DNA from 4 places in the Streptomyces sp. NBC_00576 genome. Region 3 is predicted to be linked to each of the others. Evidence: riboswitches for the same ligand, from Rfam matches in the RefSeq annotation. Region 3 holds a riboswitch; each other region holds the start of a gene.
The links. Region 3 has a riboswitch for cyclic di-AMP ahead of OG734_RS41735 (C40 family peptidase). Riboswitches for the same ligand answer to the same signal wherever they lie in the genome.
Positions count from the first base shown of each region.

Region 1: another riboswitch for cyclic di-AMP. It lies ahead of OG734_RS21930 (M23 family metallopeptidase); the one in region 3 lies ahead of OG734_RS41735 (C40 family peptidase).
Region 2: another riboswitch for cyclic di-AMP. It lies ahead of OG734_RS06105 (M23 family metallopeptidase); the one in region 3 lies ahead of OG734_RS41735 (C40 family peptidase).
Region 4: another riboswitch for cyclic di-AMP. It lies ahead of OG734_RS17970 (transglycosylase family protein); the one in region 3 lies ahead of OG734_RS41735 (C40 family peptidase).

Region 1 covers NZ_CP107780.1:5,116,128-5,120,925, forward strand. Annotated here, with positions in the region: gene OG734_RS21925 (PrsW family intramembrane metalloprotease) at 1-1,056, shown strand, start outside; gene OG734_RS21930 (M23 family metallopeptidase) at 1,166-2,227, opposite strand; cyclic di-AMP (ydaO/yuaA leader) riboswitch at 2,239-2,395, opposite strand; gene OG734_RS21935 (PP2C family protein-serine/threonine phosphatase) at 2,643-3,767, opposite strand; tRNA gene OG734_RS21940 (tRNA-Met) at 3,929-4,002, opposite strand; gene OG734_RS21945 (dihydrofolate reductase family protein) at 4,099-4,798, opposite strand, start outside.
Region 2 covers NZ_CP107780.1:1,444,211-1,449,008, forward strand. Annotated here, with positions in the region: gene OG734_RS06095 (SGNH/GDSL hydrolase family protein) at 136-921, opposite strand; gene OG734_RS06100 (DUF6250 domain-containing protein) at 1,044-1,763, opposite strand; gene OG734_RS06105 (M23 family metallopeptidase) at 1,906-2,886, opposite strand; cyclic di-AMP (ydaO/yuaA leader) riboswitch at 2,890-3,058, opposite strand; gene OG734_RS06110 (alpha-galactosidase) at 3,353-4,798, opposite strand, start outside.
Region 3 covers NZ_CP107780.1:9,538,060-9,542,857, forward strand. Annotated here, with positions in the region: gene OG734_RS41715 (helix-turn-helix domain-containing protein) at 1-720, opposite strand, end outside; gene OG734_RS41720 (ATP-binding protein) at 933-1,412, shown strand; partial or broken gene OG734_RS41725 (LysR family transcriptional regulator) at 1,551-1,814, opposite strand; partial or broken gene OG734_RS41730 (LysE family transporter) at 1,842-2,163, shown strand; gene OG734_RS41735 (C40 family peptidase) at 2,207-2,680, opposite strand; cyclic di-AMP (ydaO/yuaA leader) riboswitch at 2,684-2,886, opposite strand; gene OG734_RS41740 (hypothetical protein) at 3,248-3,556, opposite strand; gene OG734_RS41745 (ATP-dependent Clp protease proteolytic subunit) at 3,564-4,208, opposite strand; gene OG734_RS41750 (hypothetical protein) at 4,355-4,711, opposite strand.
Region 4 covers NZ_CP107780.1:4,239,820-4,244,617, reverse strand. Annotated here, with positions in the region: gene OG734_RS17980 (cytochrome P450 family protein) at 1-977, shown strand, start outside; gene OG734_RS17975 (transglycosylase family protein) at 1,140-2,198, shown strand; cyclic di-AMP (ydaO/yuaA leader) riboswitch at 2,383-2,554, shown strand; gene OG734_RS17970 (transglycosylase family protein) at 2,558-3,307, shown strand; gene eno (phosphopyruvate hydratase) at 3,690-4,798, shown strand, end outside.

The sequences.
Region 1 (4,798 bases), 4.4 Mb from region 3:
GCACTGATAGCGATCGTCGCCAACAGCTTCGCGACCAGATGGATAGCGACGGCCACCGCCGACCCGTCCGGCGCGGACACCCTCGGGGCGACCGTCATAGCGCCCATAGTCGAGGAGTCCGCCAAGGCGGCCGCCGTACTGCTCATCTACCTCTTCCGGCGGCGCGACTTCACCGGGATCGTCGACGGGGTCGTCATCGCCGGGGTCACCGCCACCGGCTTCGCCTTCACCGAGAACATCCTCTATCTCGGCACCGCGTTCGGCACCGACCAGCTCACCGGGGACACCGGGATCGCCTCGGTCACCGCGGCGACCTTCTTCGTACGCGTCGTCATGTCGCCGTTCGCGCACCCCCTGTTCACGGTCCTCACCGGCATCGGTTTCGGGATCTCCGCGCTGTCGGGCGAGCGCCAGCACGTCCGCCGGGTGCTGCTGCCGCTGTCCGGGCTGTTGCTCGCGATGAGCATGCACGCCTTCTGGAACGGCTCGTCGACCTTCGGGGAGTACGGGTTCATCGCGGTGTACGCCGCGTTCATGCTGCCCGCGTTCGGGCTGCTGACCTGGCTGGTCATCTGGACCCGCCAGCGCGAACTGCGTACCGTGCGCGCCGAGTTGCCGGCGTACGCGCTGGCCGGCTGGCTGGCCCCGGCCGAGCCGTACGCCCTCGGCTCGATGCGCGCCCGCCGCCTCGCCCGCGAGTACGCCCGCCGCCACCTGGGCAGGCCGGCGGCGCGCGAGGTGGCGCAGTACGAGGCGTACGCCACCTCACTCGCGTTCCTGCGCCACCGGGGGCGCCTCGGCCGCGCGGGCACCGACTTCGTCGTCCGGGAGCAGGAGCTGCTGGGCGAGCTGTGGCAGCGCAGGGCGGTGGCCCGCCCGGCCCTGGACCACGCGGCGCGCACGATCGCACCGGCACCGGCTCCCGTACTCCCGGTCACCTGGCCGGCGTACGGGCAACAGCCGTACGCACAGCAGCCGTACGGGCAGCAGGGATACGGACAACAGGGGTACGGGCCGGTGACTCCGTACCCGGCCTACAACCCGTACCGCTCCTAGCCCGTCAGAGCACGGGACGGCGGCGAGGCCCGTACGGGAGAAGATTTCCCGCCACGGGCCTCGTTGCAGCAATTCACAGGAACGGATCAGGGACTGTGTAGCCCCTGTCCTACGGGTTCAGGCCCATGCTCCGCAGCCACGCCATCGGGTCGATGCCGGCGCTGTCCGAGCTGCTGGTGTGCACCTCCAGGTGGAGGTGGGCCCCGGTGACGTTGCCGGTGGCGCCGACGCGGCCGATGACGTCACCCGTGGCGACCTTCTGGCCGACGCTGACGTTGATCGACGACTGGTGGGCGAACCACAGCTCGGTGCCGTCGTCGAGGGTGAGGATCGTGCGGTAGCCGTACGAGCCGCTCCAGCCCGCCTCGGTGATAGTGCCGCTGTGGATCGCCTTGAGCGGCGTGCCGGTGGGCGCGGCGAAGTCGAGGCCGGTGTGGTAGCCGGAGGACCACAGCGAGCCGGCCTGGCCGAACGTCGAGGTGATCGTGTACGACGAGGTCGGCAGCGTGTACTGCTTGGCGAGCTCGGCGAGACGCGCGGCCTCCCTCTTCGCCTCCGCGGCTTCCGCGGCCTTCTTCTTCTCGGCGGCGATCTTCTCGGCGGCCTCGCGCTTCACCTTGGCGGCCTCGGCGGCGGCCTTCCTCGCGGCGGCGTCCTCGGCGGCTCGCTGGACCTTGGCCTCGGCCTGGTCCTTCTGCCGCTCGGCCTGGAGGATGATGCGGGCGCGCAGGGCCTCGCCCGCGTCGCTGGTGCCCTGCTCGGTCTCCTCGGTGGTCACGCCGACGCTGCTGAGCGCGGTGGCGGAGCCCTGGGGCTCGGGGTCCGAGTCGTCGCTCGCGAAGGGCGAGCCGACGGACGGCAGGTCGGGGATGGAGATGGAGACCGGCGGCTTGCCGGTCTGCGCGGTGGCCATGCCGGCCCCGCCGACAGCGGCTATGACGCCGACGCCGAGAACGGTGGAACTGCGGGCGAGCCCTCCGCCGCGCTGCTTGCCTACGCGGTGCCGGCCGCGAACGGGTCGGGTGGAGTCCGCGGTGGGATTCCACTCTTCCCAGGGGCCCTCGTCGGTGCGGCCGCCGAAGCCGAAGGTCGGGATCTTCCCGTCCTCGGTCTCGCTGCTGCGCTGACTCGGCACGAACGGGGCCTCTGGGGCAGCCGGGTTTGACGCCACGTGGGCGTGCTCCTTTCCTTCCTTCTCGCCTACCGGGTTAGCTGACGGGTTCGGAGCAGGAAGGTCTCCTACGCGCGTATACCTGCCGTGTTGCCACGGAGGCGGACGAGCGATTCACCCCAAGGGATGGTTCCCCGGTTCCCTTGCGGGATTCGGCGCGTGCGCACGGAGCCGACTCTTGTGACGGCTGGGACAACCGCGCTGCGTTATCGAACGTTAATAGACCTGGCCACCGGATTCCAAGCTGTTCCCGTTGATCGTTAACCCTTTTCCCGAGGACTTTCTGGGTCACCACCGGTGAAAATCGGGCGAGTTGACCATGCCGTAAGTGACTCATCAGTTTTGACGGTGTGTCAGATGTTATGCGCAGTGAGATCATTCAGTCACCTTTGGTGACAATCACTGAGAACCGATGTCACGGCCGTCGTACGGCGAGCAGCGCCATGTCGTCCGTGGTGCCGCCACCCGTGTGCCGGCGCACCTCGTCCGCGAGGGCGGCGAGCAGAGTAGCCGGGGTGCGGAAGACGCGGCCGGTGAGCCGGGCGGCCGGGTCGAAGAAGGCGCCGTGCTCGTCGCGGGCCTCGGACAGCCCGTCGGTGTGCAGGAGCAGCATCGCGCCACCGGGGAAGGTGGTCTCCTCCGCACGGTCGGGCCAGGTGCCGAGGTCACCCATGCCGAGCGGCAGCGCGGGTTCGGCCGGGTCGAGGGTGCGCAGGGTGCCGTCGGCGGCGAGGAGCAGCGGCGGCGGGTGGCCGCGGTTGACGATGCGTACGATCCCGTCGCCGTGCGGGAGCTCGGCGAGGACGGCGGTGGTGAAACCCTCGGCGGCTTCGAGCCCGTCGCGCCGGGTGCCCTCGCGGGCGAGGGCCCGTTCCAGCCGCTGGGCGACCGCCTCCAGGGTCGCTTCCTGCTCGGCGGCCTCCCGGAACGCCCCGATGACGACGGCGACGGCCGCCACCGCCCCCATCCCCTTGCCGCGCACATCCCCGAGGACAACCCGCACGCCGTACGCGGTGTCCTGCACCGCGTACAGGTCGCCGCCGATGAAGGCGCCCTCCTGGGCGGCCTCGTACCGGGCGGCGATCTCGAAACCGCCGATACGCGCCTGCGGCTGGGGCAGTACGGCGCGTTGCGCGGCCTCGGCGATCTCGCGGGCCGAGGCGAGGCGCCGGTCGCCCCGGCGCACGACCTGGTTGATGACGACCGCCAGGACGGCGACCGTGGCCACGGTGACCGTCTCGGTGATCGAGTCGGCGTTCGCGGCGAACCCGAGGCGGAGGTGGACGACGTACGCGGCGACGAGGGCGGCGGCACTGGTGACCACCGTTGTGCGCAACGAGGAGAGCGGGGCGGCGATGAGCGGGGCGGCCGTGAAGAAGGGGACCGCGGTGAAGTCGCGCGGGGTGGCGTAGTCGTAGACGATCCCGGTGACGATCAGGAGCGCGGGCAGGACGCTGACGAGGGTCCGCACCCGGGAGATCACCACCGCCTCCGGTTCTCCCGCCGACCGCGCCACTTGTCTCGTCTCCCGCCGGCTCATCCGCCCCACCGCGTCCTGTCCAGGTTTCCGGGAGCGGGTGCGCCGGGCGAGCCAGGTGGACCGACCGGGCTAAGAAGCTGCCGGGAACGGTCGAGGAACGACCGGGGAAATGACTCAGGGCCGGAAACCAATTCTCTTGGTTTCCGGCCCTGGGCCTTCAGTAGCGGGGACAGGATTTGAACCTGCGACCTCTGGGTTATGAGCCCAGCGAGCTACCGAGCTGCTCCACCCCGCGCCGCTGAACACAACTATACGCCATCTGCGGGACGCTGATCACCACGTTTGAATCGGGGGCTTCGATGAGGGGCACGGCACGGCACGGCGCGGCACGTCATCCCGGCAGGTGGGCATTGGGAGCCTTGGCCCGCTCCTCGTACTCGGGGAGTACGACGACCTCGACGCCCTCCCCCACGAGCAGCCCGCTCCCGTCCGCCGCCACCACGAAGGTGTCCGGCTCGCGCCAGGCGGTCACCACCCGGCGTACGCCCGCGTCGAGGATCAGCCGGGCGCAGGGTGCGGGGCGGGAGGCGCGGCGGGCGCAGGGTTCGAGGCTGCTGTAGACGGTGGCCGCCGGGAGCCGGGGGTCGGCCGGGTCGAGCTTCGCGAGCGCCGCCTCCTCCGCGTGCACGACCGGGTCGCCGCCCTCCCGGGAGTACCCGCGCGCCAGTTCCGTACCGTCGGCGGCGACCACCACCGCGCCGACGCTGAACGCCGTGCGCGACGGCGGACACCGCTCCGCCAGTTCGCACGCCAGTGCCAGCCAGTGCCGGTCGGCGGCGGAGGCGAGCGGGCCGGCGCCGGGGGCGGTGGGCTCGTACCGCATGAGGACGACGTCCTCGATCCGGCGCGTCTCGGTGAGCCGGAGCCGGCCACCCTGGTAGCCGCCGGGGCCGAAGAGGCGGGGGGCGTCGGGGTCGCCGACGAAGAGGGGCGCGAGGACGAGCTGGAGTTCGTCGGCGAGGCCCTGTTGGAGGAGCTGCGTGTGGACGGTGCCGCCACCCTCGACCATCAGGCGCCGCACACCTCGCACA
Region 2 (4,798 bases), 8.1 Mb from region 3:
AGACCCCCGCTTCGGCCTGAACGGCCTCGACCTCAAACGCCGGACGGGCTGAGATGGCCTGGACCGGCATGGAAAACCGCCGAACACTGCACCCCCGCATCCGCCACCCACACCCCGAGCCCTACACCGGTCACTTCACGCAACCCACTCGATCCGGCTCTTGATCTCGTCCGGCGACAGATGCCCTTTTGCCGTCACCTCGTCCCCCGACGACTCTCCCCTCAGCCGCCGCCCGATCCACGGGACCAGGTATTCGCGGGCCCAGTGGACGTCGTCGCGGCGGATCTCCAAGGCGCCTCGGGGCGGCAACACGGGCCAGGGCTGGTCCGGGTCGGCCGGGATTTCCAGGCCGAGGACCTGGCCCGCGCGCAGCGCCACGCGCGTGTGGCCCTCCGCGGAGAGGTGCAGCCGGTCGCCGTCCCAGGCCCGGCGGTCCTGGATGGTCTTCAGAGACCACAGGTCGAGGACGGGGCAGCCGTACCGGTCGGCGATGGCCCGCAGATGTCCGTTGTACGTGGCGATCTTGCCGCGCATGTGCTTCAGGACGGGGACGTTGCGGGTGTCGAACCCGGTCGTCACCATCACCGTGCCGACCGCCGAGGTAAGGCCGATCACCGCTCGTTCGAAGCGTTCGGCGACCTCGTCCGGGTCGCTGCCGGGCCGGATTATGTCATTGCCGCCCGCGCAGAAGGAGACCAGGTCCGGCGCCTGCTCCCTGGCGCGTGGAAGCTGCTCGGCCACGATCTGGTCGAGCAGCCTCCCGCGTACCGCGAGGTTCGTGTAGTCGAAGTCGCCCTCGGGTCGCCGGTCCGCGAGCAGTACCGCGAACCGGTCGGCCCAGCCGACGAACGCCCCGTCGGGGCCGGGGTCGCCGACGCCTTCGGTGAAGCTGTCCCCCACCGCCACGTACGACCCGATCACCGCTCTGCTGTCATTCTTCGAATCGTCTGCCACAACAGAGCATGATTCACCTTCCGATGTGAGCTACGCGACCGTAGGAAGGGGTTGACTCGCGGTGAGATAAGCCACTCGTCAAGTATTGGTCAACCCGGAATAACAGGAAGACGCAGCTCACGGACGCTGAAGTCGGTGATCCGGAAGTGGCTCCACGTCGTACGGAAGGCGAAGTGCCCAGCCGTGTACGGGTCCGGGTCGCTGTAGTCGAAGACGAGCCGCCCGTTGTTCCACCAGCGGACCGTCGAACCGGCCGAGACGATCCGCACCCGATACGGCTCGTTCGGGACGAGCAGCGGTTCCGCGTAGTCGTAGATCAAGGGGCGCACACCGGCCTCGCCGACGTAACGGCGCAGCCGGGTCGTGGTGTTGGTGTTGGCGCCGTAGCCGACGTAGTACGTCCTGAGGTAGTCGTACTCCGCGAGGGCGCCGCTGCGCCGGGTGGCGAAGAGGTCGTCCGGGGAGCGTACGTCGACGGCGTTCCAGAAGTTGTTCAGGTCGGAGACCCGGTCGTTCACCCCGCCCGCCGAGACCGGTGTCGCCGTGTACTCGATGACATACGGGCCCTGCAGCCTGCGCTTGAACCAGATGGTCGCGCCGCTCGGTACATCGACCTCCAGGACGCCTCGGGCCGCCGTGACGTTGCCGCCGTCCTGGAGTTCGAGGGCCCACTGGCCGAGCCCGTGCCGGAAGTCGTCGCGAGCGATGAGGCGTCCGCACGTGGCGGCACCGGCGCTCGTGGCCGGGGCGAGCGCGGTGAGCGCCGCGCCCGCCGCCAGGACTCCGAAGGTTCTGCGAGTGGTCGTCACGAGGCGGCTCCTTGAGGGAGAAAGCGCTTGCACAGTTAGGGAGTTCACTATCACACCCGCACACGCACACGTGAACGCGCCGAAGGCCGGACCCGGGAATCGGGGTCCGGCCTTCGGCGGATGTCCTGGCTGAGCGTGCGCCTCAGCCGACGGCGACGCCCTTCGAGCGGAGGTACGCGACCGGGTCCACGTCGGAGCCGTAGTCCGGGGTGGTGCGGATCTCGAAGTGCAGGTGCGGTCCGGTCACGTTGCCGGTGGCACCGGAGAGGCCGATCTGCTGACCCTCGGTCACGGTCTGGCCGGCCGAGACGGAGAGCTGGGAGAGGTGGCCGTACTGGGCGTAGTAGCCGTCGGCGAGCTGGATGACGACCTGGTTGCCGTACGCACCGCCCCAACCCGCGGAAACGACCGTGCCGGCGCCGACAGCCTTGAGGGAGGTGCCGGTCGGGACGACGAAGTCGACGCCCGTGTGGTAGCCGCTGGACCACATGCTGCCCGCCACGTGGTACCCGGTGCCGATCGTGGCGCCGGCCACCGGGAGGGTGAAGCCGCCGGAACTGCCGGTGTCGGCGGCCTCGGTCGTTGTCGAGGTCTGGGCCGTCGCGCTCTCGGTGACCGGCTGGGACGATGTCGCCGTCTGCGTGGAATTCGAAGAGGACGAAGAGGACGAAGAGGACGAGGAAGGCGAGGAGGTGGACGCGGTCGACGCGGCCTTCTTGCCGATCGTCAGCTTCAGACCGGGGTGGATCAGGCTCGGGTCGGCGCCGATGGCGGTGTGGTTGTCCGAGTAGAGCTTCTTCCAGCCGCCGCTGACGCTCTGCTCCTGCGCGATCTTCGAGAGGTAGTCGCCTGCCTGGACCGAATAGGTCCTGACGCCCGCCTTCCTCGCGGCCCTTTCCGTCTTCGCGGAAACGGCTTCGGCCGTTACCGACTTGGCCGTTACGGACTTGGCCATTTCCGAAAGCGACGACACGGACTGAACCGTGGACTCCGCCGTGGCCGCGTGGGCACCGGTGGCTCCCAGCAACGGCAGAGCGAGAGCCGCTCCACCGGTTCCGGCGACGGCTATCGAGCGGGTGAATCGCTGGGACTTCGGACGGCGGTGCTTACCCTTCGCGGGCATGGCGAATTCCTTCTCCGGCGCCTGCGAGGTGAGCTGTCGGGTGCGGACTGGAGATGTCCGGCCACGCCTGAACGTGACTTAACCCCAAGCCTGTTCCGGAGACCGGAGCAGGCGTTCTACCTGTGGGTCCCCCGCTCCTGCCGTTCTCGGGTGTTCGAGGCGGGATCCGGGCGGCGGCAGGATTGGGCGTCCGTCCGGATTGGGGGCGAACGTAAGCGACCAAGACGCACGGAAACAAGCCTCGGGTTCCCTGTGTACGGGTTTCCTGTGATCCTCCCCAGAATTCCCGGTCACCGTCCGTGAATTCTGGATCTTTCCGTCCCGCGAACTCCCTTAAAACACGCCGAAATTACGTGAACATGACGGCGACACACGGTCACGAATATGACGCTGCTCACTAGCCCGATTCACAGCAACCCTTATTCCCAAGCGAGTTGGAACAAATACCCCATAAGGAGCAGAAGCATCAGATGCGACGAAGTCGGAAAACTGCCGCATCGAGGTCACCCTTCAGTCCGGTTCGCAAGCCGCTGTGCAACAACACGGCACCTCGATGAACTTCGCCCGTTTCGCGGCATTCGTACTCAGCTGCAGGGTCGAGTCCGCGCAGCCGCAGCGCCGGAACCGGCTCGCCGTGGTGCTGCGCCTGGAGCCAGGCGAGGACGACGCTCTCGCCCGCCAGCACGTACTGCACCGCGCTCAGTCCACCGGCCGGGCGCCGCAGCCGGTAGAGGTCGCCGCGCTGCACGACGGGCCGGATCTCCTTGTAGAGCTCCACCCACTCCCCGGCCTCGGTCAGCTCCTCCTCCGCCCACCGGGTGAGGTCCCCGCCGACGCCGAGCACCCCGGCCATCGCGCTCACGAAACGGAACCGCAACGAGCTGACCCGGCCGTTGAGCTGGGTGTTCGGGCTGTCCGTGACCCACGCCGCCATGACCCGCGCCGGATGGATCTGACTGAAGCCCTCCTGGATAGCGAGTCGGTCCAGCGGGTCGGTGTTGTCGGAGGTCCACACCTGGTCCGTACGGGCGAGGACACCGAGGTCGATCCGGCCGCCGCCGCCCGAGCAGGACTCGAAGGCGACATCGGGGTGCGCCGCCCGCAGGCGGTCCAGCAGGGTGTACAGCCCGTGCACATGGTCGACCCACAGACGCTGCGGGTAGTCCTCACCGGGCCAGCCGGCGTCGGTGAAGCAGCGGTTGAAGTCCCACTTCACGTAGTCGATGGGAGCACTGGAGAGCAGCCCGTCGAGCTGCTCCCAGAGGTACTGCCGGACATCCTCGCGGGCGAGGTTCAGTACGAGCTGATTGCGGAATTCCGTCCGCTTTCGTCCCGACTGGAACTGCACCCAGTCGGGGTGCGCGCGGTAGAGGTCACTGTCCGGGTTGACCATCTCGGGCTCGACCCAGATGCCGAACTGCATCCCCAGGGCGTGCACGTAGTCAGCGAGCGGTTTGACGCCCGCCGGGAAGCGGTCCGGGTTGGGCGTCCAGTCGCCGAGGCCGGCCCGGTCGCTGGTGCGGGCCCCGAACCAGCCGTCGTCCACGACGAACAGCTCGACGCCGATCGCGGCGGCCCGCCGGGCCAGCGTCCCCTGCTGCTCCTCGGAGATGTCGAACTCCGTGGCCTCCCAGGAGTTGTAGAGCACGGGCCGATCCCGGTCCGCGTCCGGCACGACGAACGCGCGCTGGTACGCGTGCCACGCCCGGCTCGCCCCGCCGTGCCCCAAGTCGGTCCACAGTCCCGCGAAGACGGGCGTGGTGAAGGACTCGCCCGCCGCCAGGCACAGCAGGCCCGAGTCGTCGTATCCGGCGCCGCCGGTGATCTGCACGCGCGCGTCCGGCAACTGGGCGACGGCGATCCGCCACGACCCCGACCACCCGAGCGCGCACGCGTACACCTCGCCGTGCTC
Region 3 (4,798 bases):
GTCGAGAACAACCACATCCAAGTCAGAAGTGCTCGGAAAGGAGAAGATAACGAAAGGGCCTGTGATGCCGATGTATGCCCCTGCGGCGAACGGCAGGATCTGGAGTTGCACTTGGGGCAGCCGGGCCGCTTCCACCAGGCGCCCCAACTGACGCGTCATCACCTCGGGACCGCCCACTTCACGGCGCAGCACCGCCTCGTCGAGGACCGCGCTCAGTGCCAGCGGCGGATCCGAACGCAACACGTCCTGCCTGGCCAGGCGTACCTCGACCAGGGCGTCGAGCCGGGTTTCCTCCAGGCCGTCCACGGCGGCCCGGGTCATCGCCCGGGCGTACTCCGGGGTCTGCAACAGCCCCGGGACCACCGAGGTCTCCAGGGTGCGCATCGTGCTGGCCTGCGACTCCAGGCTGATGAAGTCCCGGTAGGTGGGCGGCAGTACGCCACGGTAGGCGTGCCACCAGTGGTGCCGGCCGCCTTCGTCACCGCCCGCCAGTACGAGCAGCAGTTCGCGCGACTCGCCGTCCGGGACCTGGTACGCGTCCAGAAGTAACCGTACGTCCGCCGGTTTCACCCCGCTCGCGCCGGTCTCGATCCGGCTCACCTTCGACTGGTGCCAGCCCACCAGGCGGGCCGCCTCACCGCTCGTGAGGCCGGCCCTGGCGCGCAGCGCGCGCAGTTCGCCACCCAGTTTTCGGCGGCGCACCGCGGGACCGTACTGCATGGGCCACTCCTTACTCCTAATGAGCCACCCAAATACGCTCTGGGGTCGCAGAGTTCACCGCTTTGAGCGACAGATATATGCATATCTTGGTGGATCGCGTCCCGTGACCGGCGTGGGAATGGCAGTCTGGCGCGAAGCACCAGTCCGGGACCGTACTCGAACCAGCCGCTCCGTGTCGGGCTCCGGTTCCGTGGGAAAGGGACGACCTCGCCATGGCAGACCACCTGGAAGCATCCGTCACTCTGCCGAGCGATCCCGCCTCGGTCTCCGCCGCCCGCGCATATGTGGCCGATGTGCTGGCGGAATGGGGCCTGCCGGGTGACACCGAAGCCGCCGACACCATCCGCCTGATCGTCTCGGAACTCGCCACCAACGCCGTACAGCACACCTTCGGGTTGTCGCCCACCTTCACGGTGGACATCGCCCTCGACCGTGACGAGAACCTGCGCATCGGAGTGACCGACAGTCACCCGCGCTTCCCCAAGCGACTGCCCGCCGCCGTCCAGCAGGACAACGGCCGAGGGATGGTCATCATCCGCTGGCTGACCGCCGAGTCGGGCGGCAAACTGCGCGTCCGGCCCACCCGAGAGGGTGGCAAGACGGTGTCGATCGAACTTCCCTGGACGGCCCCGGCGGCCCCGGCGGCCCCGGGCAGGCCCCCGGTGACAGCGGCGGGCCAGCAGGAGCCGTAACGGTCGGCGCCATGTCCCGCTGCCGGTGCCGCTGCTGTGCGCACGCCCGAACGCGCCCCGCAGCAGGGCGCGGAACGCGTCGGCCACGGGCGCGGTCTCGTCGGTGCGGCGGACGACCGAGATCGTCCGCCGGAGGTCGCCGGCCGCCCGGAACGTGCCGAGACACAGTGCGCCGCCCGACAGACCGGTGAGCCGGGCCAGTTCGTGCCGGGTCCGGTCCAGCTCGCCCAGCACCCGGCGGGCCCGCACCACCAACAGCTCGCCCGCCGGTGTGAGCCGGGCGCCCCGGTGATGCCGTACGAGCAGCGCGGCGCTCGTTTCCCGCGACAGCTTCGCGAGTTGCTGCGAGAGCGCGGACGGCGTGCAGCCGAGACACTCGGCGGCCCGCGTGGGGTCGTACATCCTGCGGTTCCCAGGGGCCAGTGGGCCATGGCTGAGACTCAACAACTGCTTAATGCGTATCCAGTCGCCTTCACCGGGGTCGCGCCGCGGGCATGGTCGCCACGCCGGGCGCCGCCTTCACCGTCGTCGTGCGCAACGCCCTCGTCTCCCGCCGAGCCGGGGTCGTGTGCGCGCTGGGGGTCAGCGGCGGGCTGCTTGTGCACACCGTGCTGGCCGTCTCCGGTGTCGCCGGTGTCGCCGCCGTGCTCACGGCGGTGCCCGCGCTCTTCCGCGCACTGCAACTGCGGGGCGGGCCTATGTGTTGTACCTCGGGGCGCGGACGCTGTGGTCGCTGCGTCGGCGCGGGGCCCCGGGGCGGGGCGGCCGCTCCAGGCGGCCCCGCCCCGGGCAGGTCAGCTGACCCGGCCGTACCAGACGCTCTTCGTCCAGATCTTCTGGAGCTTCACGACGTCCCCGGTCTTCGGGGAGTGCCAGATCTTTCCCTTTCCGGCGTAGATGCCCACGTGGTAGACGTTCGAGCCCGAGTGGAAGAAGACCAGGTCTCCGCTTTTGCGGCTCTTTGCGGAGATGTGCTTGGTCTTGTTGTACTGGGCCGCCGCCGTACGCGGCAGGGACTTGCCCGCCTTCTTGAACGAATACTGCGTAAGACCGGAGCAGTCGAACTTCTTCGGTCCCGCCGCGCCGTACTTGTACGGGGAGCCCTTCTTGGAGGCCGCGATCTGAAGTGCCTTCGTCGGCGGTGTGATTGCCGCGGCGTCGGTCACGACGCCTGGGAGCACCAGGCTGCCGCCCACGGCGGCGAGGGTGAGAGCGGAGGCCGTCCCGGCCCTGCTCATCATCGACGGGACACGATTGAGCGCAGACATGCGAAACCCTTCGTCAGCCGCCTGTGAAGGATGACCTGTCGGATTCGGGCTGGCGAAGTTGCCCGGCCGCTGACGCGGCTTCACCCCAAGGGCTGCTCGGCCCGGTCATGGCGTGACCGTTCCGGCGACCCGTCGTGCTTGGGTCCTCCACTCCTGCCGATGCACATCTGTCGACCGGTCATCCGGGCGGCGGCAGGATTCGGCGTCCGCCCGGATCGCCCCGCCTCTTGTGGCGGGGGCTTGTCGTCAGGAAGGGATCTTGGCTCATGGAAGTAGGAAAATCCCAATGGAATCGGGGCTTTGTGGCGTTACTCACCGCTGACCCATTCGGGTGGACACCCGTACTTCCGAAGGACTTTCGAGGGGGTCGCGCACCCTTGGACCAGCGCTGGAGCGTCCCGATTCCGGCTGCGAACTACACGCCTTGCGCCACCCGTATGGCCCCTTTGGGGGACCTGCGACTACTCCGAACGGGGGGCGGCTTCCAGTCACTTCCCGGTCTGTTCCGGACAAGCCCGTCGCCGGGACACGTCGGCCCGCCCGATACGGGCCCGCGGGCCGGATGCGTCAACTGGCGGGCTCACGCGGAACGGTGACACGCGCCGTGCGGCGCTCCCCGTCGAGGACGCGCAGCGCACGCGCCAGCGTATCCGCGTGCACCTCCGTCTCGCCCCGCTGATGCATCAGCTCCAGCGCGTCCCGCAACGCCACCGCCTTGGCGACCAGTGCCTGTGCGGCCCGCAGCCCGCGGTACGTGTCCCCGTGGTAGGCCGGGTTGATACGGCCGAGCAGATCGGCCACTTCGAGGTAACGGTCGATCAGCTCGCCCTCCGCGCGAGTCAGGGCGGGCAACGGAGGCAGTTCGGGCGGAAGCATCGGCGGCTCACCTCGTGCCGGGGGTGGGGTGCGAGGACTTGCGGCTGGGCACGATCCGGTCCACCAGCCCGTATTCCAGAGCGGCTTGCGCGTCCAGGATCTTGTCCCGCTCGATATCCGCGGCGACCTGCTCCGGGCTCTGGCCGGTGTGCCGTACGAGCAGCTCTTCCAGCAGGCTACGGACCCGGCCCAACTCCAGGGCCTGAATGGCGAGATCGCTCACCTGCCCGTGGACCGGCTCGGACAGTGAGGGCTGGTGGATCATCACCCGGGCCCCCGGCAGCGCGCTGCGCTTGCCCGGCGTACCCGCGGCCAGCAGCACGGCCGCCGCGGAGGCCGCCTGGCCCAGGCAGATCGTCTCCACGTCGCAGGTGACGAACTGCATCGTGTCGTAGATCGCCGTCATCGCGCTGAACGAGCCGCCGGGGGAGTTGATGTACAGCGAGATGTCGCGGTCGGGCGCCAGGTATTCGAGATGCATGAGCTGTGCCATCACGTCGTTCGCCGAGATGTCGTCGACCGGCGTCCCGAGAAAGACGATCCGCTCCTCCAGGAGCTTCGAGTACGGATCCAGTGTCCGGCTCCCGGTGCTGGTGCGTTCGGTGAACTCGGGCAGGACGTAGCGGGCTGACGGGTCGTCGATGTCGTTCATGGCGCGCGCCTCCTCGGTGGCTTCCGTAAAAAATGTACAGGACGTACAGAGTGCGACGCGAGGACTTCGGCGGGGTGCTCGCTGACAGCGAAAACCCCGTGGAGCAGCTCGTTCCACGGGGTTTTCGCTGTCGCCTCGGGCCGAAGTCAGGTGAGCGGGGCCTCGGCCGGTCTGCCGTAGAAGGTGAGTGCCGGCCAGCCGCGGGAGGCAGCGATCTCGTTGAGGGCATCCGCGATCATGATCGGAGTGATCATGTGCTGCGCGTCGGTCTGAATCTGGAGGCTGAAGGTGAGCTGGAGGCTCGAATCGAGGTCGAGGGAGGCGCCGGCATGGAACTCGGCGCCGTTCGGGAAGGTCACAGCCGCCTCGGAAGCCGCCGCGGTCGTGGCCTCCGTCGCCTCCGTGGCTGCGGCGGCCTGCGTCTGCTCGCCGGCGACAAGGACGGCCCCCGCCGCAGCCGAACCCGAGTATCCGAGCAGTGAACGTCTGGAAATCCTGGACACGTTGCCCCTCCTGGTTCTCGTGCACATTCGTCATCCACGCTTGTCATGTGCGCGCTTTTTGAGCGTAGGGACGAATCGTTTTCGGTG
Region 4 (4,798 bases), 5.3 Mb from region 3:
GGCTCGTCGCCAAGGCGTTCACGCCGCGCCGGGTCGCCGAGTTCGCGCCCCGCGTCCAGGAACTCACCGATCACCTGATCGACCAGTTCGCGGCGCGCGGCTCCGCCGATCTCATCCACGAGTTCGCGTTCCCCCTGCCCATCTACGCGATCTGCGACCTGCTGGGCGTACCCCGCGAGGACCAGGACGACTTCCGGGACTGGGCCGGGATGATGATCCGGCACGGGGGAGGGCCCCGGGGTGGGGTCGCTCGGTCCGTCAAGAAGATGCGCGGCTATCTCGCCGAGCTGATCCACCGCAAGCGCGAGGCGCTGTCCGACGTACCCGAACCCGGCGAGGACCTCATCTCCGGGCTCATCCGCGCCTCCGACGAGGGCGAGCACCTCACCGAGAACGAAGCCGCCGCCATGGCTTTTATCCTACTTTTTGCTGGTTTTGAGACGACCGTGAACTTGGTCGGCAATGGCCTCTACGCCCTCCTCACCCACCCCGAGCAACGCGCCCGCCTCCAGGCTTCCCTCGCCGTCAAGGACTCCTCCCTCCTCGAAACCGGCATCGAGGAACTCCTGCGCTACGACGGTCCCGTCGAGTTGGCCACCTGGCGCTTCGCCACCCGGCCGCTCAGCATCGGCGGGCAGGACATCGCGGCCGGCGATCCCGTCCTCGTCGTACTCGCCGCCGCGGACCGGGACCCGGCCCGGTTCGCCGACCCGGACACCCTCGACCTCGGCCGCCGGGACAACCAGCACCTCGGATACGGCCACGGCATCCACTACTGCCTCGGCGCCCCGCTCGCCCGGCTGGAGGGACGCAGCGCGCTGGCCACCCTCCTCACCCGCCTCCCCGACCTGCAACTCGCTGCAGACCCGACCGAGTTGAGATGGCGGGGCGGGCTCATCATGCGTGGACTGCGCACCCTGCCGGTCGAGTTCACACCGGTTCGCGAATCCGGGCATACCCGGCCAGTGGCGACGTAGAAGATCACGGCAAGGTGACGCTCCCTCAACAATGTGATCTTCACGTGATCTGTGCGGCATGAACTTGTGACAAGTGATCGTCAGTCGATAGGTTCGTGCACTAGTGCGATGCCCTGCGTCATCCGTCGCACTGGCCCCCGCTGTCTCGCGAAAGGCAACCGCATGCTCTCCGGGAACGGTCGTCACCGTCGCCCCCGTCAGGCCCCGGCTCTACTGGTCGCGGCCGGCGTGACCGGCTCCGCCATCGCCATTCCGCTGCTCGCCGCATCCGGTGCGAGTGCGGCCAGCGGTACCACCTGGGACCGGGTCGCGGAGTGTGAGAGCGGCAGCGCCTGGAGTGCCAACAGCGGCAACGGGTACTACGGCGGGCTCCAGTTGACCCAGGCGGACTGGGAGAAGTACGGCGGCCTTGCCTACGCCCCGAGCGCCGACCAGGCCAGCCGTTCGCAGCAGATCGCCGTCGGCGAGAAGGTACTCGCCGACCAGGGGGCCGGGGCCTGGGAGGCCTGCGCGCTGCTGTCCGGACTCGGCAAGGACGCCGGCTCGGCCAACGTCGACACCGGCGTGGTCGAGGGTGGCTCTTCGGCCTCGGGGTCGGGCTCGGCCTCGGAGTCGGGCTCCGGCTCCGGCTCCGGTTTGGGCCTGGGCTTGGGTTCGGGTTCGGGTTCGGGCTCCGGCTCCGGCGCCGACTCCTCTTCTTCCTCTTCGGCGTCGCCCACGCCCCCGGCGTCCCCCTCCACCGACTCCACCGACTCCGCGTCCTCCGCCGACTCCTCGGTCTCGGGCAAGTCCTCCGGGTCCTCTCAGTCCCCGTCGCCGTCCGTCGCGGCGACGACCGACTCCGTCGACTCCGCCGGATCTGTCGCCTCGCCGTCTCCTTCCTCCTCGTCGCCCGGCACGGATGACTCGCAGGAAAGTGACAGTTCGCCCATAGGTGCGACAAAGGGTGAAGAGCAGGGCAACTCCGGTCAGAGTGCTGGAAATGAGGTCGGTGGCACCGACACCGGAACCTCCAGCGGCACCGGCCGTCACCGTGGTGACGCCGAGGGCTCGTACACCGTCCGGGCCGGGGACACCCTGTGGGGCATCGCCGGCTCCCTCGGCCTCGCGGACGGATGGTCGGGGCTCTTCGCCGAGAACGAGCATTCCGTCGGCACGGACCCGGACCTCATCATCCCCGGTCAGACCCTTGTTGTCGGTGAGGAACTAGGGCAAAAGTAGCCGGAGTTCGCGTCACGCTTTCGTGCTGAATGTCCGTTATGGATGCGGTGAGAGATAGATCTCAGAAGCCCTGATCGTCTTTGTATTTCAGAGGATCAGCTGTTTACGGTCGTCATCGCCCGCCACAGTGGGCCCCGCCGGTCGCAACGCCGAATCCTGCCAACGGCCGTACGGGAACAGTCGTCGCTATCAAGCGCCGTAGGCAGGAGCGGGGGACCCAAGGTAGGCGCCGCACCGGGCACTTGTCCGGAGCGGCTTGGGGTGAAGCCGTACGCCGCCCGACAGGGGCGTACGGCCGGGCAACTCAACCGGCCCGAACCCGACAGCTCACCTCGCAGGCGTCGGTGAGGGGATGTTTCATGCTGTTTTCCGGCAAGGGCAAGCACCGTCGTCCGTCCAAGGCCACCCGCGTCGTCGCCATCGCCGGCGTGACCGGTGCCGCCGTCGCCGCTCCGCTGCTGGCGGTCGGCTCCGCCTCCGCCGCCACCTCCGCCGAGTGGGACACGGTCGCCCAGTGCGAGTCCGGCGGCAACTGGGCCATCAACACCGGCAACGGCTACTACGGCGGCCTGCAGTTCTCCGCCTCGACCTGGGCCGCGTACGGCGGCACGGCGTACGCCTCCACCGCCGACCAGGCCTCCAAGTCGCAGCAGATAACCATCGCCGAGAAGGTCCTCGCGGGCCAGGGCAAGGGTGCCTGGCCGGTCTGCGGTACGGGCCTGTCCGGCGCCTCCTACGACGGCGGTGCGAGCAGCAGCACGGGTGCGGGTACGAGTGACAACTCGTCCAGCAGCTCCAGCAGCTCCAGCAGCTCCAGTGACTCAAGCAGTTCCAGTGGCTCCAGCGAGACCGCCACCCGCTCCACCGACAACCAGCAGGCCTCCCGCTCGCAGGAGCGGCCGGCCGCGAAGAAGACCGTCACCACCCCGACCGGCAAGAAGGTCAAGAAGGGCGACGGCGAGTACAAGGTCGTCACGGGCGACAGCCTCAGCGCGATCGCCGAGGCGCACGACGTCAAGGGTGGCTGGGTGAAGCTCTTCGAGCTCAACAAGGACATCATCGACGACGCCGACTTCATCTTCCCGGGCCAGCAGCTGCACCTCAGCTGACACAGCTGAACCACGCTGATCCCGGTCACCTGCCCGCCGACGCCTCCCCCAGACAGTACGAGAAACAGTCGGCTCGAAGGTGAACCACAGCGCTCTCACATCCGTGCCCTCCATTGTGAGGGCCTCGTGAGGGCCACCCCCGTCCCCCACGGGCTCCCCGCCCCGGTGCGTTCTCCCCCGTACGCACCGGGGCGGGGCTTTTTGTTCCCATGGGGAACAATGTTTACCCTGGGTTCCGTCCATGTTCCGTCCATGGGGTGGTCGGACGGCTGGCTGATCCCCCGGAGCCGGTTAGGCTCATCATCGCGGAGCCGCCGCGGCCCCGTACTCGCGAGGCCCAGCAGCCCCGCGTACCCGCGTCACATTCCATAAGGAGATGCTCGTGCCGTCCATCGACGTCGTCGTAGCCCGGGAAATCCTCGACTCGCGAGGCAACCCCACCGTCGAGGTCGAGGTCGGCCTCGATGACGGCAGCACCGGTCGTGCCGCCGTCCCGTCCGGCGCCTCCACCGGAGCCTTCGAGGCCATCGAGCTGCGCGACGGTGACCCCAACCGCTACCTCGGCAAGGGTGTCGAGAAGGCCGTCCTCGCCGTCATCGAGCAGATCGGCCCGGAGCTCGTCGGCTACGACGCCACCGAGCAGCGCCTGATCGACCAGGCCATGTTCGACCTGGACGCCACCGACAACAAGGGCTCCCTCGGCGCCAACGCCATCCTCGGCGTCTCCCTCGCCGTCGCCCACGCCGCCTCCGAGGCCAGCGACCTCCCCCTCTTCCGCTACCTCGGCGGCCCGAACGCGCACCTGCTGCCCGTTCCGATGATGAACATCCTCAACGGCGGATCCCACGCGGACTCCAACGTCGACATCCAGGAGTTCATGATCGCCCCGATCGGCGCGGAGTCCTTCTCCGAGGCGCTGCGCTGGGGTGCCGAGATCTACCACACCCTCAAGAAGGTGCTGAAGACCAAGGGCCTGTCCACCGGTCTCGGCGACGAGGGCGGCTTCGCGCCGAACCTGGAGTCCAACCGCGCCGCGCTCGACCTCATCATCGAGGCCATCAAGCAGGCCGGTTACGTGCCCGGCGAGCAGATCGGGCTCGCGCTCGACGTCGCCGCGTCCGAGTTCTACAAGGACGGCAAGTACGAGTTCGAGGGCAAGTCCCGCACGGCCGCCGAGATGACCGAGTACTACGAGGAGCTCGTCTCCGCGTACCCGCTCATCTCCATCGAGGACCCGCTGTACGAGGACGACTGGGACGGCTGGAAGACCATCACCGACAAGCTGGGCGACAAGGTCCAGATCGTCGGCGACGACCTCTTCGTCACCAACCCGGAGCGCCTCGCCCGTGGCATCGAGGAGGGTTCGGCCAACGCCCTGCTCGTCAAGGTCAACCAGATCGGCTCGCTGACCGAGACCCTGGACGCCGTCGAGATGGCCCAGCGCAACGGCTTCAAGTGCATGATGTCCCACCGCTCCGGCGAGACCGAGGA